Regions from separate parts of the Acetomicrobium thermoterrenum DSM 13490 genome, predicted to be linked through region 2. Evidence: riboswitches for the same ligand, from Rfam matches in the RefSeq annotation. Region 2 holds a riboswitch; the other holds the start of a gene.
The links. A riboswitch is a leader RNA that binds a small molecule or an ion and turns the genes downstream of it on or off. The one in region 2 is predicted to bind thiamine pyrophosphate.
Positions count from the first base shown of each region.

Region 1: it holds a riboswitch for thiamine pyrophosphate, as region 2 does, so the genes downstream of both, BLU12_RS08975 (ABC transporter ATP-binding protein) here and BLU12_RS09510 (sulfide-dependent adenosine diphosphate thiazole synthase) in region 2, are expected to answer to the same signal.

Region 1 is NZ_FNPD01000012.1:14,274-37,429, reverse strand. Features, by position in the region: gene BLU12_RS09010 (energy transducer TonB) at 1-37, opposite strand, end outside; gene BLU12_RS09005 (ExbD/TolR family protein) at 37-432, opposite strand; gene BLU12_RS09000 (ABC transporter substrate-binding protein) at 429-1,316, opposite strand; gene BLU12_RS08995 (MotA/TolQ/ExbB proton channel family protein) at 1,309-1,938, opposite strand; gene thiW (energy coupling factor transporter S component ThiW) at 1,981-2,493, opposite strand; gene BLU12_RS08985 (ABC transporter substrate-binding protein) at 2,524-3,450, opposite strand; gene BLU12_RS08980 (ABC transporter permease) at 3,521-4,264, opposite strand; gene BLU12_RS08975 (ABC transporter ATP-binding protein) at 4,257-5,000, opposite strand; TPP riboswitch at 5,067-5,176, opposite strand; gene BLU12_RS08970 (ABC transporter ATP-binding protein) at 5,249-6,343, opposite strand; gene modB (molybdate ABC transporter permease subunit) at 6,340-6,969, opposite strand; gene modA (molybdate ABC transporter substrate-binding protein) at 6,966-7,727, opposite strand; gene BLU12_RS08955 (coenzyme F420-0:L-glutamate ligase) at 7,848-9,038, opposite strand; gene BLU12_RS08950 (FAD-dependent oxidoreductase) at 9,273-11,279, shown strand; gene BLU12_RS08945 (hypothetical protein) at 11,293-11,844, shown strand; gene BLU12_RS08940 (lysophospholipid acyltransferase family protein) at 12,239-13,117, shown strand; gene BLU12_RS08935 (pre-16S rRNA-processing nuclease YqgF) at 13,117-13,590, shown strand; gene BLU12_RS08930 (chemotaxis protein CheX) at 13,580-14,065, shown strand; gene BLU12_RS08925 (chromate transporter) at 14,085-14,633, opposite strand; gene BLU12_RS08920 (chromate transporter) at 14,626-15,159, opposite strand; gene BLU12_RS08915 (hypothetical protein) at 15,302-16,339, shown strand; gene cuyB (cysteate racemase) at 16,336-17,088, opposite strand; gene BLU12_RS08905 (SDR family NAD(P)-dependent oxidoreductase) at 17,148-17,882, opposite strand; gene BLU12_RS08900 (patatin-like phospholipase family protein) at 17,986-20,064, shown strand; tRNA gene BLU12_RS08895 (tRNA-Tyr) at 20,152-20,237, shown strand; tRNA gene BLU12_RS08890 (tRNA-Thr) at 20,242-20,317, shown strand; gene tuf (elongation factor Tu) at 20,492-21,697, shown strand; gene rpmG (50S ribosomal protein L33) at 21,728-21,877, shown strand; tRNA gene BLU12_RS08875 (tRNA-Trp) at 21,899-21,975, shown strand; gene BLU12_RS08870 (hypothetical protein) at 22,121-22,906, opposite strand; gene BLU12_RS08865 (alkaline phosphatase family protein) at 22,913-23,156, opposite strand, start outside.
Region 2 is NZ_FNPD01000014.1:26,272-32,910, forward strand. Features, by position in the region: gene pdxS (pyridoxal 5'-phosphate synthase lyase subunit PdxS) at 1-598, shown strand, start outside; gene BLU12_RS09485 (2-oxoacid:acceptor oxidoreductase family protein) at 779-1,324, opposite strand; gene BLU12_RS09490 (thiamine pyrophosphate-dependent enzyme) at 1,331-2,173, opposite strand; gene BLU12_RS09495 (2-oxoacid:acceptor oxidoreductase subunit alpha) at 2,170-3,315, opposite strand; gene BLU12_RS09500 (4Fe-4S dicluster domain-containing protein) at 3,293-3,550, opposite strand; gene BLU12_RS09505 (thioesterase family protein) at 3,615-4,022, opposite strand; gene BLU12_RS09510 (sulfide-dependent adenosine diphosphate thiazole synthase) at 4,176-4,955, opposite strand; TPP riboswitch at 5,047-5,144, opposite strand; gene rnhA (ribonuclease HI) at 5,270-5,800, opposite strand; tRNA gene BLU12_RS09520 (tRNA-Asn) at 5,960-6,035, opposite strand; tRNA gene BLU12_RS09525 (tRNA-Cys) at 6,050-6,124, opposite strand; tRNA gene BLU12_RS09530 (tRNA-Gly) at 6,133-6,207, opposite strand; tRNA gene BLU12_RS09535 (tRNA-Phe) at 6,249-6,324, opposite strand; tRNA gene BLU12_RS09540 (tRNA-Asp) at 6,346-6,422, opposite strand; tRNA gene BLU12_RS09545 (tRNA-Val) at 6,439-6,513, opposite strand; partial or broken gene BLU12_RS09550 (ISLre2 family transposase) at 6,638-6,639, opposite strand, start outside.

The DNA.
Region 1 (23,156 bases), on a different contig from region 2:
AGGTCAATGGTCCTATCCATTTCCCGATATTGCCCATCATGGGGTCCCCTTGTCGCCTCCTCCCACCGCAAGGGATATTTCGTCGATTCCTCCTTCTTTAAGGGCGTTCAATACACGGACAATGGCTTCGTAGGGCGTCCTTTTGTCCCCTGCAAGGAGGATCGGCCTGCCTTTGCTTACCACTTCTCTTGCAAGGTCTACCGCTTCCGGGATTTCTGCCTTTTCGTCGTTGACAAAGATTTCTCCATTTTGATCGACGTTTATAACGAGAGGCGTCTGAGACACCGGCTGACCAGTACCCTCAGGTAACGATACAGTAATGCTTCCCTGGACGAAGGCTGCCGTCAGGACGAAAAAAATTATCAATTGGAACACCACGTCCACCAAAGGCGTCAGTTCTATTTCCGGGGAAGATCTCCTTTTCGATCTCATTTAAGCTCTCCCTCCCGGAGGCCCAGCTTCAGGGCTTTTAAAAGAATGTCCGCGCTTTCAAGCACTCTGGGTCCAGGATGAAGGAGGACCTCGGCTTCCAGGGAGACAACGCCCCCTTCCTTTGCCTTTATCGGGAGGCCCTCTATCGTTTTTATGAAGTCTTCAACAGTCGTGGACATTCCTATTTTTGATCTGACCAGAAATATAACATCGGGATCGTAGGAAAGAAGCTCCTCCCTGCTTATGGCGGGGAAGGAATATTCTTTGCTTTCGGCAGCATTTTTTATGCCTATAGCTTTCATGATGTCTCCTATGTAGCTCCACCCGCCGGCGACAATAAGAGGATCGTGCCATACGACCACCAACATCGATGCCTCTTTTTGCGATTTATTTGTCGTATGGCGTCTTTTGTCCGTTAATCCCCTTTCGATGTCCTTCCACACTTCTTCGGCCCTATCGGTTCTCCCTACCTTTTTTGCTATCTCGAAAAATGCCTCTTTTACGTCATCCAGTCTGTGGTGTAGTGTGAGTTCCAAGGTATCTATTCCAAAGCTTTCAATGTGTTCCAGCAAATCGTGGTGAAAATTCCTCTCTCCTATGACCAGGTCCGGCTTGAGGTAGAGGATCTTCTCGAGGGAAGGGTCGACGCTGCCTCCGACGCTGTTTACGGACGATACCTCCGGGGGATAGGTGTCGTAATCCGTAACCCCTACCACGCGATCGAAATAATCCAGTGCATAAAGCGACTCCGTTATACTGGGAGAGAGAGAGACTATCCTTTTGTAGCCCTCCTTTGCGTCAGCCTCTGCATGAGGAGTCAATGTCTGTATTGATAAGATACACAGGAAGAACAAAAAAAACGAAATTTTTTTGACGTCAATCATGTTCTGTCCTTCCTCTTAACATCTTTTCCCGCAAAATGAAATCGGATCCCCTCCAAAGGGACTCCTCGAGAGCATCGATTTTGGAGGAAAACCAGGAATAGCACAAGACGGCAGGTATCGCTACCGCAAGGCCCGCGACGGTTGTCAGCAGGGCTTCCCATATGCCTGAGGCAAGCAGGGCCATATTGGTGGGGCCCTCCGATTCGGCGACGGAGCGGAAGACGTCGACAATTCCCAGCACGGTGCCTAAAAGCCCCAATAAAGGCGTTACTCTGGCCACCGTGGAAAGAAGGGTTAATCCCTTTTCCCATCTGTAAAGCTCATGGCGAACCTCTTGTTCCAGCAACATCTTCAATGCCTCTGGCGGCGCCAGCCAGTGATCTATAGCTGCCCTAAAAAGACGGTGCAAGGAGCTCTCCTTTTCGCGTACCAAAGAAGCAGCTGCCTCGGCATCTCCCTTGTACAGAAGTTCCCCCAATTTGCGTTCCAATAATTCCGGGTTCGTCCAAGACTTGGCGTAAAACCAAATCCGCTCCAATACCACGGCAAGCCCGACGATAGAGACTGCCAGGATGGCGTACATGCTGGGACCGCCCATCTTTATGACGTCGATGAATTCCAAAGATTACCACCTCTGCGTTCTCGTATATAGAGAAGGTTAGCATTACGTAAGCGTTTTGCCAATGTTTTTTTGAAACCATCTCGTCCTGTCCAAAGCGACGAGGAGAGCGAAGCCCAACAGTGAACCCGGAACGCTGCTTAAGAGAAAAGCCGGCATCACTAACCATAAAGTAGCTTCTTTGCCGATCGATGGGGCTAAGATGTAGACGCTTAAAATCGCTCCGATGATGCCGGTACCGACGGGCTCTGTTAAAGCTGCGTACAGTTTCTTGTCCTTGAAGACCTTTGCCGTTATGCCAACTACCAAAGCGCCGGGTATGCTCCCAGGAAAGGCAAAAAGGGTCCCCGTACCCAAAGCGTTTCGTATTATGCTCGTAGTCAACGCTGCGCCTCCTGCCCACCAGGGGCCGAGAAGCACTCCCGCTATGGCATTTATGGCATGCTGAAAGGGGAAACAGCGTGTCGGACCGACGGGAATGCTCAATCCCGAAAGGAGAACGGCCATTGCGGCGAACAAGGCCGCTAAAATTAGATTTCTTAGCGCGGTCTTTGTCATTTTACATTCCTGCTTTCTTCTCCAGAATCTTTAATCCTTCCACAGGAGAGGCTCCACATCTACGGGGCGCTCGATGAGGCCGACTTTATGCGCAAAGTCGGCAAAGGTCCTCCAGCGTTCTGCATCCAAAATTTGGCTTTCAGCATAGAAGGGCAGTGTCTTCTCGAAGGCCAGCTTTTCGAGCTTCTCATCGGATTCCGGGACGGCCTTCAAGTATACCGCAAGTGCCTCCTTCGGATTTTTTAAGGTGTATTCAGTTGCTCTTGAAAGGGCTTTTCTGATGGATCTTATAGCTTCCGGATTTTTCTTTGCGAAAGTGGGGTTGGCAACGACGACCAATTCGTCATAATCGGGAAAGCCGTGTTCTTCCAGGGCAAAATAACCGGGTTTGTAGCCTTTTAATTCCAGTTCCACCACTTCGTAGTTTCTAAAGCCGCCCATGACTGAGTCAACTCTTCCCGATACGAGGGAAGGCACAATAGCAAATTCTACGTGCACCAGGTCGTAATCTGTCACTTCGTTGAGCTCGCAAAATGCCTTAGCCAACACGTCCTCCATTCCGGCAACAGTATATCCCATGGGTTTGCCATTCAAATCCTGCGGTTTATTGATGCCGCGTCCTTCGATATACAATACTGTGGAAAGAGGATGGCCAATAAGTCTGCCCACGACAAGCAGGGGTATTCCCTCCGATGCAGCTACCAATGCCTGCGGTTCGTAGCTTATGCCCAATTCCGCTCTGCCTGCTGCTGCAAGCTTGAGAGCATCGGCGCTTTCGGATGGGGGTATTATCTTTACCTCTAAGCCCTCTTCGTCGAAATATCCTTTCTGTTGTGCGACATATAGCGGAATGTGGTCCACGTTGGGAAACCAGTCCAGGATCAGGGTAATTTCCTTTCCCATCGCCGGGACCGCAAGAGCCAGGATCAACAAAAATGTCAAACACATCCGTTTCATTTTTACAACCTCCTATTCATGAATAATTATGTATTTACAGTTACCCAATGGAGCTTATGTCTCGAATCAGTCATTCCTTGTTGTTGAGCCAGAAGAGAAAGCGTTTCTCCAATCTGCTGACCAACAGCCAAAGCCCCATGCCCATTAAACTTAGCCAAACCAGTGCGGCGAAAAGCATATCGGTCCGCAACCTTGCGTTCATTTGAATCATCAAATATCCTAACCCCCTTTGAGCTCCCACCCATTCTCCCAGAACCGCTCCGATGGTGGCCACTGCCACTGCAACCTTAAGTCCTGAAAAAAAGGACGGCAGAGCAGCGGGCCAGTAGAGAAGCCTCATCTTTTTTCGGAAGGGGGCATCGAGGAGGTCGAAGATGATCTCCAGATCGGAATCGACCTGTTTAAAGCCAGAATATGTGGAGACCGTAAGGGGGAAAAAGATCACTATCGTTGCCATGACTATTTTGCTCAAAAGACCATAACCGAACCAAACGACCAAAAGAGGTGCCACGGCAAACACGGGGATCGCCTGAGAGGCGACCAGGAATGGCGTTAAGGCGGCATCTATGGAGGGATGTTTGAACATGATTATCGAAAGCGGCAGTGAGATGGCAAGGCTTAAACATAAGCCCAGGCCAATCTCCAGGGCTGTTACGAGGGCATGGCCGGCTAAAAGAGGAGTCTGCAATAAAGTTGTCTGTAGGACGATTGTGGGAGGGGGAAGTATGAATTTGGGTACGTCGAGAAGGCGTACCACAAGTTCCCATATGACCAAGATGGAGGTCATCAAAAGAAAGGGAGCCTTCCTATGCATCTACCAGCTCACCTCTCAGTATGGAGAATATTTCCTCTTCCATAGCGGCCAACTTTGGCCCCAGGCTTTGCCTGGGTTTAGGCATATCTCTCATGTCTATTTCTTTGATGATTCCTGTGGGCAGATGAGACAGCAAAAATATCCTGTCGGCGAGGAGGAGGGCCTCTTTGATGTCGTGAGTAATCATCAGGACGGTCTTTTCAAACTCTAGCTGGATGCGAAGGATTTCTTTCTGCAGCAACCTCCTGGTGAGGGCATCCAGGGCAGATAGAGGCTCATCGAGGAGCAGTATTTCTCTGTCGAAGAGAAGAGTTCTCACCAGTGCCGCCCTTTGGCGCATTCCTCCCGAGACTTGATAGGGAAAGTAATCTTCAAATCCCGACAGGCCGAAACGGGACAGGAGGCCGATGGCCTTATTGCGTTCCCTTTGAAGGTCTTTGCCCAGGACTTTTGCAGGGATCAAGACGTTATCCAAAAGGGTGGACCAAGGCAAAAGCAGGTCCTTTTGCAGCATCATAGCGGCTTCGTCCTTCAGATCGCTAACCTTCTCGCCCTTCCATTCGATATGGCCGCTGTCTCTTCCTTCTATCCCGGCTATGACTCTGAATAGAGTGCTTTTACCGCACCCCGAGGGGCCAAGAAAGACGACAAAGCTTCCGCGTTCGGTGGAAAAATTTATATTCCTGAACACCGTCAGGTTAGGATAGATCTTTGTGATACCGCAAACCTTCAACAAAAATTGCCGACCTCCTCTTTTAGGATCAGTCGGCATGCAGGGAAAGGCTGCACTTTAAATTGATATTGCAAAATTTTTTACCTTCCCTCCGCCGGCATGACCCGGATCAGGTTCTAAGGGTCGAAGCTGTCAAAAGCTTCCTCTCAGTCGGTTACCCGACTCCCCCGGGACTTGTGTTTTCATTCTATCACAAACTTTGCATTTGAGAAGGGCCATGTATCTTAAGGCACTTCACGAGGGGCTATCGATCAGTTCGCAGAACAACCCTCCTCATCCGTCAATACCGTTATGCTCGACGGTTTGATGCTGAAAAATATGGGATGCCCCTCCCGCAGGTTTAGGGTTAGGTATGAATCTTTAGAGTACTCCGCATGCCACTCTACATCGGCTCCGAAGATATAGAGTCTGACGGATCCGTTTAACTCCATTTTCTCCACTATCGTTCCCTCCTGTGTGTTAGGTTGCAGTTCATGATCCACGGGAAGATTGGGATAAATGAGTTTTATCTGGTCGGGAGGGATGAAAACCGTCGCCTTACCTGCGGTCAACTCTTTAGAGGGCGAGAGCCTCAACCTCCCCTTTTGCCATGTGAACCAGTGATAGCCGTCATTTATTGCTATTTCGCCTCGTATTAAAGTTCCCCATCCCAGGGAATGCCAAATGTTAGCCTGACTTAAAGGGTCCCAGAGCTTGCTTGCCTCGAGGTCGGCCATTATCGATCCGTCGCGCATGATAAAGACCCTATTAGCCAGAGAGCAGACGTCCTCGATGTCGTGGGTCACGTATAGAATTGGAGTTTTGACCCTTTCGAAAAGCTTTTTCAGCTCTCTTCTCAACGCCCGACGCAACGGTCCTTCGAGGGCGCTGAAGGGTTCATCTAAGAGCAAAAGATCAGGTTTTGGCGCCAAGGCCCTTGCCAGCGCAACGCGTTGCCTCTGTCCACCGGATAGTTGATCGGGCATTCTGTCGTAAAATCCTTCGAGCCTCATGGCGTCTAGCCAACTTTTTGCTAAGCGCCACCTATTCGGCCCCTTTAGGCCATATGCGACATTTTCCAAGACCGTCAGATGGGGAAATAGGGCAAGCTCCTGAAATACCAACCCGATCTTTCTCTTTGCCGCCCTTATAAAGACGGAAGAGGAAGAGTCGTATAAAAGGCGATCCATGAGGTTTATGCGCCCTTTGTCGGGCTTTACTATGCCTGCCAGTATTTTCAGGGTTTGACTCTTTCCGGCACCGCTGGGGCCGAAGAGCACTCCTATCTCCTCTTTGAGTCCGAGTGAAACGTCAAGACTAAAATTGCCTAATCTTTTGAAGAATGTAGCCTCTAAACAATCTTTCACGCCTTACCTCCCATCCTCTTTACAATCAATAGGCTGGCAATTCCCAATGCCGTCAGCAAGATGGCAGCAATATTTGCCTCAAAAAAACTCATGGATTCTACGCTGCTGTATATGAAAAGCGGCAAAGTCTGGGTTCTGCCGGGTATGTTCCCCGCTATCATTAAGGTTACGCCGAATTCCCCAAGGGCTCTCATGGAGGATAAGGCAAGTCCTCCGATGATGTAAGGTTTAGCCAGGGGGAAGGTCACCCTCCGAAACACCTTGAATTCGCTGTCGCCAAGAGTGCGGGCTGCCGCTTCCAGCTTTTCGTCTACAGCGCTGAAACCCGATTTAGCGGCCTGTATCATTATCGGAAGGGCGGGAAAAAGAGGAGCTATGACGGCAGCGGTAAAGGAAAAAAGTATATTTGCCTCTTTCAGATACGGGATACGTCCCAGCGCCATGAGAAGGTATAAACCTACAACGGAAGGAGGAAGAGCGATCGGCAATATAATGAGGTTGTAAACCAAGTTCTTCCCCCTGAAGTTCTTTTTTGCCAAGATCCAGCCAATCGACGTTCCTAAAAAAAGTAGCAGGGGAATGTCGGCCGCTAATACCTTTAAGCTTACGAAAAGAGACGGAATCATTTCCCTTGCACTGGCTCAAAACCCCATTTGATCCATGTTTCGTTGGCCCTTTCGGATCTTATGTATTCCCAGAAGGCCTTGAGGTTCTCCGAATATCTTTCCTTGACCAGGCCACCGCTGTTTTGCAACGGTTCCACGGGCAGCACGGTATATCTTCCTTTGTTCAGCTTTTTTGCTATCGATAAGGAGAACATTCCTATATCTGCTCCTCCGCTTTTGACGGCCAGCGCAGCCTGTTCGACATTGCCCGTTATCACAAGTCTTTTTTCCTCTAACAGCTCATCGTAAATGCCCTGAGATTGCAGATAATGTGCAGCGGCTTTGCCGAAGGGCGCAGCTTTAGTGTCGGCGATGGATAAGCGGACATCCTTTTCCTTGAAAGCTTCGGTAGAAATAGGCTCGTCCTTCGCCCACCATGCCACAAGGAAAGATAAAGCCATGGGAAATACATCGAACAAAAAGCCTTCTTTTCGAAGCTTTTCAGTCCATTCCGGACTCGCGGATAGATATAAGCCAAAAGGAGCCCCTGCCATTATTTGAGACGCGAGCTTGCCCGAGGCGCCGGCAACTATTTTAGGGGCCCTTCCTATCTTTGCGGATTCGAATTCGGACGCCAACTCCTTGATACACTCATGAATGCTCGAGGCAACGGCTACTATGTCTTCTTGGGCGGCCGGAGCGGCATTGACGGCATTAAAGGACAGAATAAGGGTTGCTCCGATCACGATTGCAAGCAATTGTCTGATTCTTTGCGACATAGAAATACCTCCCACGGAATATATTAGGATGCCCGGGTTGATCTAGCCATGCGATTAGGGATGCATCCATGTCAAGTATAGATATCTTCTAAAAAAACGCAACATTGTTGCAAAATTGTATTACCATTCGGCCGTATAATCGTCGAAGTATCCCTGCACTAACACTATGGGCGTTCCCTTGTCTCCGCTTCCGCTGGTCAGGTCGCACAAGCTTCCGAGAAGATCGGTGTACATGCGGGGAGTGGTGCCCAAAGTCTCGTTTGTATCTATGTCAAGCTCTTTCTTCTTAAGAATACGCTCTTTGACGGATTCTTCGAGGGCGCTTCTACTTCCCTCCAGCTCTTTGTCGATTACATATTTTAATTTGATCTCTTTAGGTGTTCCCGTCAGGCCTTTGGTGAAGCCGGGAGAGACCACGGGATCGGCAAGCTCCCATATGCCGGTCTTGGGGTCCTTGAAAGCTCCATCGCCGTAAATCATTACTTCCACTTCTACGCCAAAGATGTTTTTAAGCCTGGACTGTATTTTCTCGCAGATTTCCTGGCAGTTTCGTGGAAAAAGTTTGACCTTGTCTTCAGAGGCCATGTTAGATCCGAGCAAGCCGTACTCGGGGTTATAGCCGCTCCCGTTCACGGGTTCGGTAAGCAGGTCGTCCAATCCGAGAACCCTCTTGGCGCCGGCTTTGGAAAGGATTTTTTTCGTCCAAGATCTTTCATGGATGTTTGCGAGCAAGATTTCGCTTGAGTAGTTCAAAGCCACCTTTGGATCGTTTGAAAAATATATATTCACTTTGCCTTTAGGGGCCAGGCTTTTGTAAAGCTCTACGTAATCTACTCCTGTAAAGGGATGAACAATGGCGAGCCCTGGTATGGTTCGATAGTCTTTTTCGTCTAATAAATCGATGTAGGGATTTATGTCTTGATCGTAAAGGACGTCCCTGTCCATTACGGGATTGCCAACCTCGTCGTTGGGATAATTTAAAAAAAGATGTATAGTTTTTCCGGTCAAAGCAATGCCTTTTAGGATTAAAGAGAACCTGTTCCGACTTATTATGGGAAAAAGAACTGCTATTTCCTCAGCAGATGTCTTTTGTGAAATGTCGGCAGCTATGTGGTATATAGAGGCATAGTTTCCCTGCGTTCTGGCGACTAATGATTCGGTAATGCCTATGACATCCCTGCTTCGCAGCGAAAAGCCCTCATCTTTGCACGCCCTCTTTATGGAATCTATCACTAACGAGATCACGTCATCTCCAGCTTTGGCCAAGGGTGCCCTGATCCCTCTAGCTATCGTGCCAACTCTACGTGCCATGTTAAATTACGCCCCCCTCGCGCTTTGTGTGGGTTTCTTTGCGACCGTTCGATAATATAACATAAATTTGTTTTTATCGATATCTTACCAAAGCAGTCGGCCTCTTTGTTATTTTAAGCCCAAAGTGATGGTTAATATACCATGGCGTATAAATAACGCGGCTTTCAGGGCATGATATAATATATTACAGCTAGCGCATGAGGAGATTGACATAAATAAGGAGGTGTCTCGAAAATGCAGAAGGGTCAAGAAAAGCTGTTTGAGCCCATCAGAATAGGAAGTGCGGTAATACCAAATAGAATTGCCATGGCTCCCATGGGAATCATTGGCATGGTTACTGAGGATGGCTGTTTTGCAGACAGAGCCGTCGAATACTACGTCGAACGGGCTCGTGGCGGTACCGGGCTTATCATAACGGGAGCAGTTAAGGTCGAAAACGAGATAGAAAAGCTGAAAATGCCTACCTTTCCGTGTATAACGTTAAATCCGCTTCATTTCATCACTAGGGCTTCGGAACTTACGGAAAGAGTTCATGCCTACGGATCGAAGATATTCGTCCAAGTTACAGCCGGTCTGGGCCATAATGCTCATCCAATCATGCTCGACTGTCAACCGGTAGCTCCTTCGGCCATTCCAAACTACTGGGAACCCAACGTAACATGCAGGGAGCTTAAGACCGAGGAAGTGGAACGCCTGGTCGAGAGGTTTGCAGAAGCAGCAGAGATCGCCGTGGCTTGCGGCTTCGATGGCATCGAGATACACGCCATGCATGAAGGCTACCTTCTGGATCAGTTCACCATGAGCTTCTTCAATAGGAGGACCGACAAATACGGCGGAGACCTGGAAGGAAGGCTTACGTTTCCCATCGAGATAATTAAGGCCATTAAGTCCAAGGTGGGCAAGACCTTTCCGGTCATCCTTAGGTTTAGCGTAAAAAGCTACATAAAGGGATGGAATAAGGGAGGTTTGCCCGGAGAGCAGTTCGAGGAAAGAGGAAGGGACTTAAAGGAAGGCCTCATAGCAGCCAAGATACTGGAAGAAGCAGGTTACGACGGCTTTAATGCCGATGCAGGTTCGTACGAAGCCTGGTACTGGGCCCATCCGCCGAACTATATGAAACACGGCTGTTACATAGACCTGATTCGAGAGCTAAAAAAGGTGATAAGCGTTCCCGTGCTCATGGCCGGCAGGATGGAGCTGCCTGACCTTGCCGCTCAAGCTTTGGAAGAAAAAACTGCCGATGTGATCGTCTTGGGAAGAGGGTTGCTCGCGGATCCCGAGTGGCCAAACAAGGTAAAGTCAGGCCAGGAAGAAAGGATCAGGCCCTGCTTGGGATGTCAAGATGGCTGTCTGGGCAGGATATTTGAGGGCAAACCACTTTCGTGCGCCGTTAATCCTGCCTGCGGAAGAGAAAGAGAGATGATTCTTACTCCTGCTCAAGAGCCGAAAAAGATTTGCGTTATTGGGGGAGGCCTGGCAGGCATGGAGGCTGCAAGGGTTGCCGCTTTGCGGGGACACGATGTGACTCTTTACGAGAAGGGCAGTCGACTGGGAGGACACCTGCTCGAGGCTTCGGTACCTGAATTCAAAAAGGACGAAGTTAGATTGTTGGAGTGGTATGAGGCGGAACTTGCTAATGCAGGTGTAAAGGTCAAACTTAATACTGAAATCACCTTAGAGCAGTTAAAAAAGGACAATCCTGACGTCGTAATTGTGGCTACCGGATCTGTGCCGAAGGATTTAGATGTGCCCGGCTTAGAGAAGAATAACGTCATAAAAGCAGAAGAGCTGCTGCTCGGCAGAGGCAAGGCAGGTCAAGATATTCTCGTAGTCGGCGGAGGCCTGGTCGGTTGCGAGACGGCTCTGTGGCTGGCTCAGCAGGGTAAATCCGTAACAATAGTCGAGATGCTCGATGAACTGATGTCAGCAGGCGTGCCGCAATGTCACGCAAATAAGATGATGTTACTCGACTTGTTGGATTTTTACAAAGTAAAGAGCATAACGGGAGCTATCGTTAGCGAAGTGACTCCCGAAGGAGTGATCTTAACGGATAAGAGCTTTAGGCGTAAAGAGGTGAAGGCAGATACAATAGTCATAGCCATTGGTCTCAGGGAAGAGAAGGGCTTATACGATTCGGTGCGCAAGGAATTTCCCAATACATATTTGATCGGAGATGCCATGAAGGTGCGTAACTTCATGTTCACCATATGGGATGCCTTCGAGGTGGCGAAAAACATTTAACGGCGAAGGATTTATGTCGGGAAAGCTGGCTTTTTTGTGCGAAGGCGCAAATGACGTTCTGGTCGTAAAAAGCATCGTTAGACAGCTTGTCCCGGACCGTGTAATAACAAAGGTAAGACAACTTGGGGGAGTCAACAGGCTTCTGAAGGAAGCGGATCGTCATGCGCGAATCTTGAATGCCAAGGGATACTTCGTGATAGCCATATACGACGAAGCAGACGATAAGGATGAAAACCTCATATTGGAATCGGAAAGTCCGGGGTTAATCTTCGTTCCCGCTAGGCGGAAAATTGAAGCCTGGCTTTTGGCGGATGATGATGCCGTTAAAAGGGCCTCGGGGTTAGCCTTTCGAGGCCCTTTTCCTACGGATCGGATAGAAGATCCCAAGGCAGTTTTGTTGCATCATTTTTACAGGGCGGTTCGTGAGAGGAAGAGGTCTTATATATTTAAAGAAAGGGATTTTTTTAAGGCTATTTTATTGAATTGGGATTTAGAGCGGGCGAGAAGGAAAAATATTTCCTTGAATGTACTGTACGAGAGTATAAACCGTAAAAGGAGGGCCTAGGCCCTCCTTTTACGGTTTTGAATTTCCAGTCCAGATTCGTATAAAAGTGTTCAAAAGAGGCTATAGCCAATTGAGTGGGAAGGTTCAATGATATATAGAAAATTTTACTAAGTTAGGAGTGCAAGAAATGAAAACCTATCCCATTGGTTTGGTGCCCGGGCCTGTTTCAGTGCCTAGGGACATAAGGGGGTCTATACCGTCGATTTTGGGAAAGTCCTGAATGTTTTGCAGGAAATTTTGAACAATTAGGAAGTTTTTAGGTTATACTTTTCAGTATGTCTACGGAAGCTTTCAAGTCACTCCTTTGTGAAAATACCGATATGCCGAAGGACACGTTTTGAGATAATTCATACATGTCACGGACAACATAACTATGGATGGTGATTAAATTTTCATGACTCAAGAGCTTATATGGTTAGGCATACAGTATTTGAGCATGCAATCACACCTGTTGCCCCATTCTGCAGCCCTGTCTTTGGGCGGCAGCTTGGGGCGCATGGTCTTTAGCTTAAATAAGGACAAATCCTCAAAGGCCATTATCAGGTGTTCAAAATTTCTGGGCTGTAGCCTCGAAGTTGCCAGAGAGGTCGTCGCAAAATCGTATATAAATTTGGGCAGAAGCGTCGTAGAATTTCTGAATTTGGCGAAGATAGGCAAAAAAATAGACGAAATAGTTTCTGTCCATGACATAGAAAATCTTAACGATGCCCTAGCTTGCGGCAGGGGAGTGATATTGCTCACAGCACATTTGGGCAATTGGGAGCTCGCAGCGGCCTATCTGGGCATCAAGGATTATCCAATGAGGGCTATAGGAGCCGAACAGCGGGATGCTCGTATCACTAAGTTGATAACCGATATCAGGGCCTCCTGTGGTGTCGAGACTATTGGTAAGGGTTTCGACCTGAGGGGTGCCATAAAGTGTCTTCAGGAAGGAAATATCTTGGGTGTTTTGCTCGATCAAGACGCAAAGGACAAGGGAATAATCGCTCCCTTTTTAGGACAACCGGCAAGCACTCCCTATGGGCCCGTAAAGCTTGCCATGAAGATGCGATCGCCAATAGTTCCCCTGTTTATAGTACGGAGGAAGGATAACATTCATCACGACCTTTACTTTTTGCCCTCTTTGGAGGAAAGGGTGAAAGATTTTTTCGACAGACCTATTGAAGAAAACGTTCGATTGTGCAACGATATCCTGTCCGAATGGATTTCAAGGCATCCCGAACAGTGGCTTTGGCTGTATCCCCGATGGGCCTCTACTTTGGGTGACAGGTGATGTACCTCGGCTTGGATCCAGGAAGGGATAAAATTGGCTTTGCCTTTGTAGACGAAAAGGGCGAGCTGCTTTATTCGGGAATTATCCCCAAAAAATTATTTGAAAGCTTTTTGATTGCCTTGTCTGAAGGCAATTGGGTTGAATTAGCTCCCTACGGGTGCGAGGGGGATACGTCACTGCTCGTCGACAAAAACGTGGAGTTGGTGTTGTTGGGCGGCGGCACTGCTTCGGAGGAGCTAGAGCGCGGGTTGCTCAGGAAGAAAATCGAATACGAAGTTGTAGATGAATCCTTCTCAACGTTGCAAGCCAGAAAGATGTATTATAGAATCCATCCGCCCAAGGGTTTTCGCAGGCTTTGGCCTTTGTCGCTTTTAGTCCCCGGAAGGGACATAGATGACCTGGCTGCCTGGGCGCTGACCAGAAGGTGGATGGAGAAGAAGATCGTCGATGGAGGGGTAACGCATGGATCCTAAATTTTTTTCGGTAGTCGTCAACGGATTTGCCGGGGCTCTGGTATCGGTATGCAAAAGTATGGGCGTAGACATAACCCTCGATAAAGCTGCTATCACCTCCGAAGTGAGCGTTTCGGGAAGCAGGGCAGCGGCCTTGGTTGGGTTTGTTGCATCCAAGGCAAGGGGCACCGTAGCAATTATGGTAGATGAGGCAAGCTTTAACGAAATAGTGTCTGCCATGTCAGGCGGAGCTATAACGCCAAAGCTGGGCGATGCGCTGTCCATGAGTGTGCTGGGGGAGCTGGCGAACATGGCAAGCGGGCAAGCATTTATAAAGCTAAATGAGATGGGAAGCGTAGATTTGACCCCGCCGCAGCTGTTGGTGGGAGAGCGTATAAGATCCATTCCGTCAGCAGGAGATTCGACCAGATATTTTACTCTGCCCTTCAGGTTGAAAGATGGAGGCACTTTGTATATGGTCCTTGCTATAAGCTAGGCTCTTTATTTTAGACATTTCATAACGCTCTGGCAGCTAATGCCGTCGCGACCGCCAATGCACCGCAAAGTATGATTGCCAGAGAGGGTTGGTCCTTTGCCTTTGACTTAAGCAGCAAGAACAGAGCCAGCGGTGTCAATAGTATATATATCGGTTCCCCCAGGGATGACGATAAGAGCCGCAGGGCACTCGCTGTAAGAAGGGCTGCAACTCCCGGACGCAGGGATTGAGTTATTTTATGTTTGGCTTTTGTGCTGATGGAAAAGAATTTAATAGTGTAAGTTATTGTTATAAGCAAAATAATGGGCGTTCCAACCATGAAAGCCGTTGCAACTGCAGCTCCCGGCAGGCCGGCAAGTCTTTTTCCGATATAAGTTGCTGCGTTGACTGCGATTGGACCGGGTGACATCTGTGCCAAACTTATCATTTGTTCGAATTCCTCGGGAGAGAGCCAGTGGTAGTGTATTACTACTTCGTGATATATCAGTGCGATGGAAGCCAATCCTCCGGCAAAACTGCCCAAGGAAATCCTGCCAAAGGCCAGAGCAAGAAGTAACAGTTCATTCAATGTCCCTTTTCCCTCCCCATGATATATTTACGATAAACCCGATGCTTAAAGCAAAAAGGGGGTGAATCCCCATGAGCATTAGGGCGGTCATGAGGATGTAGCTTATAAAGCTAACTGCACCCATCTTGTAGACAGAGTAGATCCATCGGGAAGCGGTTAAAAGGACGAAGACCATTACGCCTATTATCCCTCCCCGCAAAAAGGTTGCCACAAAGTAATTCGAAGCTCCTTGATTCATTAATAGGGGGGCCAGAAAATAGATTATCAGGAAAGGTGGTAGTATCGCCCCCAATATTGCCGTCAGTCCTCCGATGCTGCCCTTTAAGCTTTTGCCTATCAAGTATGATAGGTTCGTTATTATTGGTCCGGGGAGGGATGTGCTGACGGCAATAAGGGAAGGGATGTCGCACAGCGAATCCCAGGATTTCTTTTTTATCTCCAGCTCTATAAAGCCTATGAAAACGAAACCTCCCCCTAGGGCAAGCAAACTTAACTTCAGGAAGAGAAAGAAAATGTCTTTAATCATGACAGAGCCGCCTTTATAAATTTATAAGTTAAGGATCCTTTATCGTTGCCAAATACGATGTATTTGGTCTAATCTTAATAACAATTGAACTGTTAGGCAAAGGCTTTATGCTTAAATATTTCAAATAACGGAGAAGATGAAAATGACCGAATGGTATGTCAAGGGGCTGTTGGCCTATATGTTAGGCCTTAAAGAAGAAGAAATAGAGGAGCTGATCGATAGATACCTCCAGGAGGTGGGCGAAGAGGATCCGCGGACTTTGTTCGTATACTTGATGAAGGAATGCAAAGACTATATGGCTATATGGACATCGATGTCCTTTAGCAATCAAATCACTATTTTGGCAGCAGCGATTGTAGGACCGGACAGCCAGGTGATATGGACATCTCAAACCGCCTTGCCCTATTCGGCAAAGGATATTACCCTTGAAAAATGGTCGACAGTGGCCAATATATTGTCCAAAGGGGCGGGAACTTTGCCTGCTTCCGTTAACGAAGCGGAATTCATAGCGGCACAACATGCGAGTCAGCAACTGCGAAAGGTGTGGCCGGAGGTGGCTAGCGATGCCTATAACGTATTTTTGCAAAGCAACGAAAATGCCTCGGTAAGCGAAAGCTTTCTACCCAAGGAAAAATTGATAGAATACGAGAAAAAGATTCGCGAAGCTACAGGAAGGACGATTCCCATCATTTCCTTCAAGATCGCCAAATTATCCTTGCCCGAGCTGAGGGAAAAGAGCGTAAACCTGACCTCGCTGGATCCTGCGATAACGAGGTATTTAAATCGCGTTACCAAAAATGTAGACGAAACGGGTTCATATGCAGTTGATGCTTCTTCAGATGAGAATGCGTCTCTTTTGGAGATCGACCCTGTCATAGATGCTGTTAACGGGACGCCATTATCGGAGCTTCGTCCCGGAGACGTGATATTTCTCGCAAAAGATGAGAGCGAAGCTATAGGCCAGATCTTCATGGTGCGATTGCTTAAGAACGGCCAATACGAAATTCACGGCATACTTGAAGACGACGATAGGGAGGATTATTTCAGATTCATTGCGCCGGGAGACATTAAAGTCAAGACACCGCAATCCCATGCGAAGGTCGGTTTAGATCTGCGCCTGATACTTGCCTTGATATTCGTGGTCATTTTATTCGTTGCCCTTCTTTTTTTGCCCTTCTAAGAGCAAAGACTCTTTTGATCGTAAATAACGGAAATACATTTTAAAGCAAGGGCATTGAGGCTGGAAATCATCAGGCTTTCTTTGCCTATTGCCTTGAAAGCCAGGGGAATCTCAGTACAGGCTGCAATAAAGGGGAGATCCCTTTCCCTGCTCAGCGAGGACAGGATATCCTTTAACAGAGAGCCCGCGCCTTGCAAATCGTTTTTCTTTACCAGTTCGATACAATTTTGGATTTGTTCCTGCGAACTTTTTTCGGGCAGCAAAAGCTGCACTCCCATTCGTGGGGCGTGTTTTTGGTAAAGCTCCGTCTTTATCGTTCCGGAGGTGGCGAGTAGCCATGCTCCACCGGACGTGCGTCTTTTTGTTTCTTCAAGAGTTGCCTCCACTATGTGGATTAACGGTTTCGGCAAATCAGCCTCCATTCTATCTATAAAATAATGGGCTGTATTGCAGGGGATGGCCAACAGGTCAGCGCCCCAGGAGGCAAGCTTGCTCAATCCTTCGAGCAAGTAGGGCGAAGGATCTTCTCCTCCCCTCAATATGGCTTTGGTCCTGTCCGGTATTTGTGGCCAAGAAAGCAAAATTACCTTTGGGTGTTCCTGATCGCATTCGGCAGGGGCCAATTTGGCCAGCAGCGTCATGAATTCCGCGGAGGCAAGAGGTCCCATACCGCCTAATACTCCTAGAGTCTTTTTGGGAAACATGGCTATGGTCAGGTCTCCTTTGTGTTTTTTATTTTTTTCATCCAACTCATGACCAACAGTGGGATTCGATATCTTTGATATTTTCCCACATGATCTTGCTTTTATTAGTCCATATATCTGCCTGCATTGATGTCCAACACTTCGCCGTTTACGTAATCATTTTCTATCAAAAACCTTACCCCATGGGCAATTTCCTCTGGATAGGCCAATCTGCCGTTTGGAGAAAGGGCGGCCAATCGGGATTTATCTTCGGGCGTCAAAAGGTCTGTATCCACAGGCCCTGGCGCTACGGCGTTGACCTCGATATTGTGTTCGATTAATTCTCTCGCCAGATGAAAGGTCATGCCGATCAGCCCCGCCTTGCTCGCTGCATAATGGACGCCCATGGTCCCTCCGTTTTTCCCCGCCAGGCTGCTTATATTAACTATTTTACCCATCCTGTTGCCGATCATATAGGGTAACACGCATTGAGTGAGCAAAAATACGCCTTTCAAGTTCAAGTTCAACACCCTGTCCCACTCTTCCTCGCCGATTTCCAGTAGTATCGTGTTTTCCCCTATTATACCTGCATTGTTTACAAGTATGTTGATAGTATCGAAGTCCTCGACGATTTGCTGAACGACAGCGCTTATTTCTGCCCTGTCATAGAGATTTGCTCTGTAATGACGTGCCTTTCTTCCCGTTTTTTCGATTTCTCTGACGGTCTCCAGGGCCAGTTCTTCCTTTGCGTTGTATGTTAAAGCAATATGTGCTCCATGGGCTGCCAGATCCATGCAAATTGCTTTGCCTATACCCTTGCTTCCACCAGTGACCAAGGCAACCTTGTCTTTTAAATCCATCTTAACTCCCCCTTCACTCTGTGGTTTTTGTGTTTATAGGGTATTAGTTGCACCATAAAGTTATAATAATACAGAAAATCTACTTTTCCTGGAGGTTAACATTATGTTCATAAAAAATAAAGCCAGGCCGTTGATGATCTTTTTGCTATCTGTGATGTTATTCTGTATCCAATCTGACGCTTCAGCTGATGAGGGAGTTGTCTTGGCCCTCTCGGGAGGGGGAGCTAAGGGATTGGCCCATATAGGTGTTATCAAAGTCCTGCAAGACGAGGGAGTGCAAATAGTCGGAATTGTGGGAACGAGCATGGGAGCGATAATTGGAGGTTTAGCAGCCGCGGGATACGATGGAGACGAACTGGCAAATATTTTTCAGGAATTGGACATATACGAATTGTTCTCCGATTCAAGGGACGGCAAAACGCCATCGTCTCAGAGCAAGTCGATAATCAGAATTGGTTACGATAAGGAAGGGCGAATTGTTGGAAGAAAGGGGCTCATGGAAGGTAAGGGTCTTTACGAGGAGATGTTGAAATATACGGCTAAAGCGGAAACCTACGATTTCATGAAATTGCCAATACCCTTCGCAGCTGTCGCCACGGACCTTGAAACCGGAGACATGGTTGTAATAACCAAGGGAAATCTCGCTTCTGCGATGAGGGCATCGATGGCCCTGCCGGGTATATTTTCCCCGTGGCCTTACGAGGGCAAGCTCCTCATCGACGGCGGTATGGTGGCAAATTTGCCCGTTAGAGTGGCAAAAGAGCTTTTTCCCGATTATCCAGTGGTAGCTGTAGATGTCACTGGAAAGTTGGTGACCAAAGAGGAGATACGTTCGATAGTGGACGTGTTAGGCCAAACGGTCGGCATAGTGACGGCAAAAAATGTCCAAGAGGACCTGCAATACTCGGATTTTGTGATAAGACCCTCCGTAGACGATATATCTTTGATGAACTTCTCCAATGCGTCTCAAATAATCGAGCGCGGCGCAGTTGCCGCCGCTCAAGAGATAGAGAATATAAAGCTGCTTGTGGCCAATAAAGTCGATGAAACTTACACCTCAGCCGAAAGGCCCGTCGTCAAAAACGTGATCTTGACCGGATTGCCCGATATAGAAAAACCCTTTATTGCCGAAAAGAGATGGTGGATAGGCAGGCCGCTGAATATGGCACTAGTTAATGAAGCCCTTTTGGAACTTTTGAGGCATGATCGTGTGGCATCAGCCGACTACAAACTTTTAGAAGATGACGAAGAGGTCACCGTCGAGTTCGTGGTACAAAGGAAACCTCCTAAAGAATATAAATTCTATGGCTACAGCACAAACCTGTCCCCCTACAACAGGTGGGTTAGCCTCGAATATACGGGAAGAGATGTACTGGACATAGGCGATGAGGCAAACTTGAAATTATGGTTGGGTGAGAACACTCTTGCGAGGGCTAGCTATATGGGGAAAGAGGGAGGGGCGTGGCGTTTCGAATCGGATCTGGCTTTTCAAGATTGGGAGATTTCTCCTGAAAACAGTGGAAAAGTAGATTGGAAGAGGTCTTTTTTGTATTTGGGATTCAGCAAGGTCGACGAAGACTTACTGCCCTTTAGCGGAGGGTTCGCCTTCGATTACATAGATGGTGATGGAAGCGATCATCATTGGGGCCCAATGGTCAAACTTTTTTATAAGAATAAATCAACAGATAAGTCAAAGGGATATTTTGAAGCCAAAGGAGTGCTATGGTATCCTGAAGGAGAAACGTTGCTTGGGCATTTGGACTTTTATTCTTCTTTTTCCGTTGGGGATAAGTTGAGCCTGAATTTTTCCGGAGGTTTGGAGAAAGGGGATGCGAGCACTCCTGCTTGGGCATCTTACCTTGGAGGTCACGGAGAACTGTTAAGTCGTTACGGACATCCTGTTATGGCGGATAACACGGCCTGGGCCAGAGTAGGCCTAAAAAGCGCCCTGATAAGAGGCTGGTTTGCAAGGTTTGAACCCGAATTCTTCGGCGCTGTAGGTTACGCCATGGATGACGATTGGAATAGCTTTGATGATATTTGGGAAGTTGGGATAAGGCTTAATATTCCCAACAGGCTTATTGACTTGAACGTATTTGCTTTATATGATGATCGTAGCGATTGGACTTTTGGCTTTTCTGTGGGGATGCCGCCCCTTTCCTTTGAACCGGTTATGCCGTAATTTCGCCCATGTAGAGGTTTTGAAGTTGACAAACCACGAGGTCCTTGTATAATCATTTTCGCGAGCCGGTTTATTTGGTTGGCTTTTGGGGGGATAGCCAAGTGGCCAAAGGCAGCAGACTGTAAATCTGCCGGCGGACGCCTTCGCAGGTTCAAATCCTGCTCCCCCCACCATTAAGCCGACTTAGCTCAGCAGGCAGAGCACTTCCATGGTAAGGAAGGGGTCGCCGGTTCGATTCCGGCAGTCGGCTCCAGAATGCTAGAGGTCCGAGACGCATGGGTTGTTTCGGATCTCTTTTAGTATGTTGCCGGGAAATTATTTGCAAACGTGCAAGAAAAGGGCAGCAGGAGAAGGTAACGGCCGTCTTCTTGAAGTCGTTAAGGGTTAGCAATGCACGATCAGGTTAGTTTAAGGGAGGCTGACAAGCATGGCAAAGGCAAAGTTTGAGAGGATGAAACCACATTTAAACATAGGAACCATAGGGCACATCGACCACGGCAAGACAACCTTGACCGCCGCTATAACCAGGACCCTTTCCACCCAGGGATTTGCTGACTTCACCCCCTTCGACGAGATAGACAAGGCCCCTGAGGAGAGGGAACGGGGCATAACGATAAGCATATCCCACGTGGAGTACCAGACCGACCACAGACACTACGCCCACATAGACTGCCCCGGACACGCCGACTACATAAAGAACATGATCACCGGAGCAGCCCAGATGGACGGAGCCATATTAGTCGTATCCGCTGCCGACGGGCCCATGCCGCAGACGAGGGAACATGTCCTTTTGGCAAGGCAGGTCAACGTCCCCTCCATGGTGGTCTTCATGAACAAGGTGGACATGGTGGACGACGAGGAATTGTTGGACCTTGTCGAGATGGAAGTGAGAGATCTCCTTTCAAGCTACGACTTCCCGGGAGACGAAGTCCCCGTGATAAGAGGCTCCGCCTTGAAGGCCCTGGAGTGCGGCTGCGGCAAGAGGGAGTGTCAGTGGTGCGGCAGGATATGGGAGCTCATGGACGCCTGCGACAGCTACATACCCCTTCCGGAGCGTCCCGTGGATCAGCCCTTCCTCATGCCCATTGAGGACGTCTTCTCCATAACGGGACGCGGTACCGTCGTCACCGGCAGGGTCGAAAGAGGAAAGATAAACTCAGGCGAGGAAGTGGAGATCGTAGGCATGAGGGAGGACAAGATAAAGACTGTGGCCACCTCCCTTGAGATGTTCAGAAAGATCTTAGACGAGGCCATAGCGGGAGACAACATTGGAATACTCCTTCGGGGCGTGGGCAAAGACGACGTGGAAAGGGGCCAGGTAGTGGCAAAACCCGGCACCATAACTCCCCATAAACACTTCAAAGCCGAGATATACGTCCTGAAGAAGGAAGAAGGCGGAAGACATACCCCCTTCTTCAACGGCTACAAACCTCAGTTTTACTTCAGGACCACCGACGTCACCGGTGAGATAACCCTGCCCGAGGGCGTAGAGATGGTAATGCCCGGAGACAACGCCAACATAGAAGTGAAGCTCATAGTTCCCGTAGCCTTGGAGAAGGGCTTGAGGTTTGCCATAAGGGAAGGCGGACGTACAGTAGGTGCCGGCGTAGTAACGGACATACTGGACAAGTAAGTCCCCTTAAAAGTGAAAGGGGGGATATGAATGGCCGATGTAGTTGGATTGGAGTGCACCGAGTGCAAGCGCCGAAATTACGTGACAACTGTTAACAAGAAGAAACAGTCCAAGAAACTCGAGAAGAAGAAATTTTGCCGGTGGTGTAATAAACACACCTTGCACAAGGAGACGAAGTAGTATAAAATAGCTCTTGCAAGCAGGTCCGTAGCTCGAATTGGCAGAGCACCGGACTCCAAATCCGGGGGTTGCAGGTTCGAATCCTGCCGGGCCTGCCAGAATATACACCCTGACTGAGAATATTCTCAGTCAGGGTTTTTTATTGCAAATTTAGGAGCGTCGGACTGGATTTTATGCGACAGCGATTTGAATGGCGCAATAAAACTTACTCCTTTCGAAATGGGAATTTATTATTTCGTTTGACTAACCCGAGGTTAAGATTTTATCGATCATCTCCTTTGCCTTGGGCAGTAATTCGGCATGTAGGTATTCCTCGATCGGTAGTTCGCGAATTTTACTCAGGTCTTTATAGTTGCCTGACATAACGCAGCCAAGTTGTTCGAGATTTTTTCCTTCTTCAGGGCCTGCGATTTTTGCCATTTCCTCGTTTGAGGCAATATTTTTAAGGGGCTGCATAAGCTCGATCCCATAACTTGCAAAAAAATCCTTGAATGATTCAAGGACGTAGGGAAGCTGGTTGAGCTTAATCACACCTTCGTGGGAACTTCTTTCTCCGGTGACAATTCTTGAGATTTTGAGTTTAATGGCTAGAAGAGCTCTCATGATGTGAAGGTAGAGGTGGCAGGCTATGCAGGGGGTGTAAAACCCCCATCTTTCTATTGAGATTTCGAAGGAGCTAGCGCAAAGTTGCATCCATAATTTCGGAGAACCGTGAATTACCGGCTCAAAGGTGTGAGCGTCCCTTTTGGCGAGCTCTTTCTTTACAAAATCGAGCCTTTTTATCATAATTTCAGGGTTTCCGTACTCAGTTCCCGTGTAAACGATGGAAGGCAGAAGAAAAGAAAAATGGTGAAGTTCGTGGGCTTTTAGGATAGCCACAATGCTGTCCCTACCGGCTATCTCTCCTATTACGGCAGATCCCCTTGAATGAATATTCATTACTTTTTCTAAGGAAAGCATCCATTCCGGAAATTCAGTTATTATATCAGGTTTTGTGGCAAAAATCTCAAGTAGCTTTTCTCTTTTCATAATTAATCACCCTAACGATTTGTCACGGCTAATGCGTAAGGGACATTGTCCGTATTGCATTCCGTAAAGATCTGCCCTGTCCATGAAATTTAGGATCATGGGCATAATTTCATTTCCTCTGACTTCGCCAAGGGAGCCGTAGAGGCATGATATCTCGTCGAAATTGACGACTTTATCTCTTCGAAGGTATTTGCCAACTATCAATAGCGGCACGCTTTCTCCGGAATGTATCATGTCACCAACGCTTGGA
Region 2 (6,639 bases):
GCGCATAGGACATTTCGTCGAGGCGCAGATCCTAGAAGCACTTGGAGTAGACTTCATAGACGAAAGTGAGGTCTTAACACCTGCCGACGACGAACATCACATAAACAAGAGAGAATTTAAAACTCCTTTTGTTTGCGGTGCCCGCGACCTGGGAGAGGCCCTGCGTCGAATTGCCGAAGGTGCAACCATGATCCGAACCAAGGGGGAAGCCGGCACGGGCAACGTAATAGAGGCAGTAAGGCATGTCAGAACAATCTATGCCCAATTGAAGAAGCTTTTATCGGCAAACGAAGAGGACCTGCCAACCCTCGCCGGTGAGCTGCGCGTTCCCTTGGAATTGCTGGAAACGTGTCGCGCAACAGGAGGGCTTCCCGTCGTCAACTTCGCAGCTGGCGGAATCGCCACTCCTGCCGATGCCGCTTTGATGATGCAACTGGGCTGTGATGGCGTCTTCGTCGGAAGTGGCATCTTCAAGTCGGAGAATCCTTCGATAAGGGCAAAAGCGATAGTAAAAGCCGTCGCAAACTTTAAAAAACCCGAAGTTTTGGCAGAGGTATCAACAGGACTCGGAGAGGCCATGGAAGGAGTTTTAATCTAACGCATCAGAAACAAAAGTGTCGAAGAGGCATAACAGGGATCACAAAGGCATAATCAAAAGCAAAGTCAATGGATGTTGTCAAAGATGTCCAAAGGCTTATCGACACACAATGAACAAAGAGCTTATTACAGCAAGAACAATAGAGAAAAACAGCTTTCCCTGAAATGCCTCTTCATAAAGCTAACGGCTAGAAATTAACTCATTTCCAACATCAATGCCTTTTTGTAGAATCTTAGCGTTTATATCCCGTATTTTTGGCGAGAAAGCCTCGGCCAAGGTTTGAAACAACGCCTCAGTCGAAATCGCCTTCAAGCAGCTGGCAACTATCCCCAGGGAAAGCACGTTCGCGCTCCTGGAAGAACCCATTTCGATGGCAGTCTTCGTTATGGGAAATCCGACAAATCTCGAATCCAGCTTGTATTTTGACGCGTCAATCAAGCCGGAATCGTAAACCACTTTGCAGTTTTTGTTTTCTATATCAAGATTCCGAACCAGGGCTTCCTCGGCCAAAACGACGACGATATCGGGGCTTAAGGCATAAGGGTATAGGATCTCGTTATCAGACATAACAACGTCCGTCTTTGTAAAGCCTCCCCTGGCCGATACTCCGTAAGCCTGCGTCTGAGAGGCCTTCAGCCCGGAAGCTACGGCAGCCTCGCCAAGCAAAGTACCGGCTAAAATCACTCCTTGACCACCAATTCCCGCAAAAATAACTTCGTATTTCATGGACGATCACTCGCTTTCAAGCTCGTTCCTTGCCCGAGACTGTATTTCCCTGTAGCGGGACAGGAAGGAATGTCCTTTTTTATCGACAAATACTCCGGTGACGAACTTTTCCTTAAGGTCTTCTTCGGATAAGTCCTTTACGCGCTCTATGGGTATCGACTGTTCCTTCAGCCACTTCAGCATTTGCGGCGCTTTGGAGAGCTTGTTATACCTTCCAAAATAGGTCGGACAGGGAGATATCACTTCCACCAGGGAAAAACCTTCGTGAGAAAGGGCCATTCCGATATATTTTTCTATCGTTGTCGCATGATAGACGGTCGTCCTGGCGACGAAACTTGCTCCGGCCGTCTCCGAAATACGACAAACATCGAGCGCCGGCTCAGGATCCCCGTACCAGGATGTCGACGTCCTGGAATAAAGCGGCGTAGTGCAGGAATATTGGCCACCCGTCATTCCGTAGTTAAGGTTATTGGCTACCAAGGCGACGACGTCTATGTTCCTGCGCGAAGAGTGAATCAAATGATTTCCTCCGATTGTCGCGCTATCGCCATCGCCCATCAAAGCTATGACCTTCATAGATGGATTTGCCACCTTTATGCCCGTTGCGACGGGCAAAGCTCTCCCGTGTGTAACGTGAACTGTATTGGCATAAAGATAATCATCGGCTTTACCCCAACAGCCGATCCCCGTAACTACAACGACATCTTTCGGAGCAAGGCCGCCCTTTTCGAAGGCATAAAGCATGCTCTTCAAGATCACCCCGTAGCCGCAACCTGGACACCACTGATGGGGCAGGTTTTCTTCCCTCAAAAAGGCCTTCCAGCTGACTTCACACGATCTTTTGCTCATAACGATACCACCTCGCCCAAGACTTGGATAATTTCCTTAGGCGTCAGGGGTTCACCGTCATAACGATTTGCCCCAAGGACCGGAATTTCGTCGGGAACGGCTTTTCGCACTTCACCGATTATCTGACCCATGTTCATCTCAGGAACGATTATCCCTCGCTTGCCCTTGGAAATTTCGCTAATGTATTCTGCAGGGAAAGGCCATACCGTCTGAAGCTGTAGTACGCCTACGCTCAGTCCTTCCTCTTTCGCCTCTATCGCAGCCTGCCTGGCCGCCCTGACGGCTCCGCCGAAACAGATCACCAGATATTCGCACTTCGTTACGTCAAATTCTCTGTACATTATGATATCATCTTTATTTTTCTCTATTTTGTCGTAAAGCCTCTTGACCAGTTTCCTCGCCTCCTGAGGAGAACTTGTGGGCAAGCCCTTTTCGTTATGGGTCGAGGAATGATATCTGGTTAAATAATCGCTGCCCGGCGTGACCATGGGAGGCACCAGATCGTCGTCGGCTTTGTATGGCAAATATTCTTCAAGCCCTTCAGGGGGTCTCTTTCTGTTCACGATCTCGACTTCATCCCTTAAACGGAGAACGCAGTTTTCGCGCAAGTGACCTACCGTTTCGTCGGCCATGAAAAGGACGGGGCATCTGTACTTTTCAGCCATATTAAAGGCTTGAACCATGAGATCGAAGCACTCCTGCACAGTGGCAGGAGAGAGGGCGATCACGGAGTGATCCCCATGGCGTCCCCAGCGGGCCTGCATGATGTCTGCCTGAGCTGGGCGGGTGGCCAATCCTGTGCTTGGGCCTGACCTTTGGACATTGACTATCACACAGGGAACCTCTGCCATGATGGCCAGGCCAATGTTTTCTTGCATCAAGGAAAAACCTGGTCCCGATGTGGCTGTAAAGGCCTTGGCCCCTCCAATGGATGCACCTATTATGGCAGCAATGCTTGCGATTTCATCTTCCATTTGAAGATAGCAACCCCCTATCTGAGGGAGCTTTCTGGATGCCCTTTCGGCCACCTCTGACGAAGGGGTTATGGGATATCCGGCAAAAAATGTCGCCCCCGCCAGGAGTGCACCCTCCACTATGGCCTCATTGCCCAACATGAATTTAACTTTTTTCTTCACTATCATGACACTCCTTCGGTATTACCTCAATGGCAAAGTCGGGGCAGCGCAATTCGCAAGTTCCGCAACCTATACATTCGTCAATCCTCTCCGGGATTGGATGTCCGAGCTCGTCGCCTTCAAAGACTTTCTTGGGGCAAAATTCTATGCAAATTTCGCATCCCTTGCATCGTTCCCTTCTTATCCTAATTATGAATTTCTTGCCCTCAGCTATTTCAATCTCGCCTTCATGGGAATGCATACTTTACCCCCCCTCTCAGACATCGACGGATTTTATGACCAGGAGATCAACAAAGCATCCAGGTTTAGGTACTCATCCTTTCTTTGGCTTTTTCGAGCAATTTCGTGTAGTTTACTACCGCTCTGACATGCTTGCCGTAACTGACAATCCCATTTTTATCGCTAATTTCAAAATCGAAGGTCAATCTGTTGCCGTCTATCTCCTTCAAGACAACTTTGTAAGAGACTTCGGCTCCCATCATAGTAGGTTCTTCATGAGTTATCTCGGTGTGATAGCCTACGGATATGAACCCCTGAGGCAGCGACTGGTCAACCATTTCCGTAGCCATTCTAACGACCATATTTATACATGCAGAAGTCGATAAGAACTGTTCAAGGTAAAGCGACGAATTGCCGACGGTATCATCGACTGAAACAGTCTTCTTAATAGCCCTTTCCGAACCAAGGGAAACCAATTGAGAAATATCCAACATCTACAACACCTCCTGAACCGTTTATTTAGTCTCAATTTACCACAATATCACTTGTCTTCCAATTGATCAGACCGCCAGGAAAAAAGTCGCGAGCAAAACCTAGGGCCAATCAAATTCGCTCGCGACCAAAAAATTGAGGCGTAAGAAAACTTGCTAAATTTTACTTAAAATCTCCCTCGCGGCCTTCACGCCCGAAAGCAGCATCCCCCCAAAGATAGGCCCCATCCTGGGACCTCCGAAGGTGGCATTGGCTGCCATTCCGGCCACGTAAAGACCCGGGAATACCTCGCGGGTGTTTACTATTGTCAACTTTTCTGCCCTGTCGGGCGACATAAACTTCTCGCCTTCAATGTTGCCAGTCGCCGTAAAAAGCCTGCCCGGCATCTTGCGCGCCACTACTCTTACCACTTCGGTGTCGTGTCCCGTAGCGTCTATCACATATTTGCAATGAATCGACAGTGGATCAACGTGAAGACCTGCCATCTCCACAGCCGTCCAATTTACAACGAGCCCATTTATCCTCTCCTCATCGTCCACCACTACGTCCTCCACGCTAAGGGCATTAAATATCGTCGCTCCTGCCTTCACGGCCTTACTCGTCAATGTGCTCACGGCCTCAACGGAATCGGCAGTGTAATATCCCTCGACCTCATAGGGGCGTACATTGACGCCCACCCCTTCCAAGATTTCTTTGGCTTCATGCTGTATCACTATCTCATTAAAAAGCATTCCACCTCCCCACATTCCGCCGCCAACGCTTAGCTTGCGTTCGTAAAGAGCCACCTTCTTGCCGGCCTTGGCCAATTCAAGAGCTGCCACCAGCCCAGAAGGACCTCCGCCAACTATGGCAACATCGAGCTCTAAACAATTCATTAGTTTCTTGAAGTACCCTTCGACTATGGCTTTTGTTATAACCAGCTCATCGAGCTTCACCTTTAAGCACCTCCTATAGATTTAATCTTCCATAATAAAAAGCCGCCCCTGGGCGGCTTTTTAGGTTTACATCTAGATTTTCGGTTGATTTAAATTTTTCGGCTCGCCCTTCCTCCGCCAGCATTACCTGGGTCAGGTCTAGGGGTATGCTCTCAGCCCCGCCATCGCGAAGCACCCCCGGCGATATATTTTTCCTGTATAAAATATACTACTACCTTCTCTCTAGTTAGTCAAACAAATCACATATTTTGAAAGGACTTTAATCAAATGACATACTCCAAAACAAGCCATAAATCCGCTCTTCTTAAAATGGGTTATTGGTCGGCATTTTCGTAGCCCTGATCAATGGGGAGGTTTTTGCCTCTGGCAGCAGTCGTGGAAAGTTGGTCGCAACGTTCGTTCTCCACATTTCCGTCATGTCCTCTGACCCAGAGGAATTCCACTTCATGTTTTTCGCATAACCGGAGCAGCTGTTCCCACAGATCGACATTCAAAGCCCTTTCCTTTTTATTTCGCATCCATCCATTGGCCTTCCACCTCTTTACCCACCCCTTATTCATAGCGTCGGCGAGATACCTCGAATCAGTATAAAGCTTGACCTTACACCTGCACTTTAGGGCGCTCAATCCCGCTATAGCTGCATATATCTCCATTCTGTTGTTCGTCGTAAGCCTGAATCCTCCCGATATTTCCTTTCTATGGCCGTTGTAAAGCAAGACTACACCATATCCTCCAGGGCCGGGATTGCCTAAACAGGCACCGTCGGTGTAAATGGTCACCTCTTTCAATTCCTCTCTCTTTTCCTTTTCCTCGAAAGTCATCATCTCCCGCCTTTCGCATTTCATAATCAGAAGGGCCTTCCACTAAAAAAGCGAAACAAAGTCTACGATTCCATTTAGTTTCCTTCAGTCAGATCCATAGGGCAAATATGCAAATATCCCCCGCCAATTGAACTCGCGGGGGATATTCTATAAAATATACGCCCTCTTCGGACTTAATCTCTATGGCTCCGGCGGCAGGACTCGAACCTGCAACCTAGTGGTTAACAGCCACCCGCTCTGCCGGTTGAGCTACGCCGGAGTATGCTTTTTATCTGGAGGCGGCACCCGGATTCGAACCGGGGTATAAGGGATTTGCAGTCCCCTGCCTTACCACTTGGCTATGCCGCCGAGATCTCTGGAGCGGAAGACGGGATTTGAACCCGCGGCCCCCACCTTGGCAAGGTGGTGCTCTACCCCTGAGCTACTTCCGCATTCTCCTACCTTACCTCTTGCCTTCTATTCTTTCTTTCAATGGTGGCGAGACCCAGAATCGAACTGGGGACACGCGGATTTTCAGTCCGCTGCTCTACCTACTGAGCTATCTCGCCTCTCGCCACCTGGTCAAAATATGGCGGGGCTGACGGGACTTGAACCCGCGGCCTCTGACGTGACAGGCCAGCGCTCTAACCGGCTGAGCTACAGCCCCGCATATTGCTGCCTCATGGTGGGCGGAATAGGGTTCGAACCTATGACCCCCTGCGTGTAAGGCAGGTGCTCTTCCGCTGAGCTATCCGCCCTCAGCGCGTATTAGTATAACCGTGACCCGGCAATTCTGTCAATCTCATTGGGACGGCAGACCGCGTCAAGTTTTTGTAGGATTTTTAGGAACCACTCCCCATGTGTCCTAAAGGGCAACGTCTTTT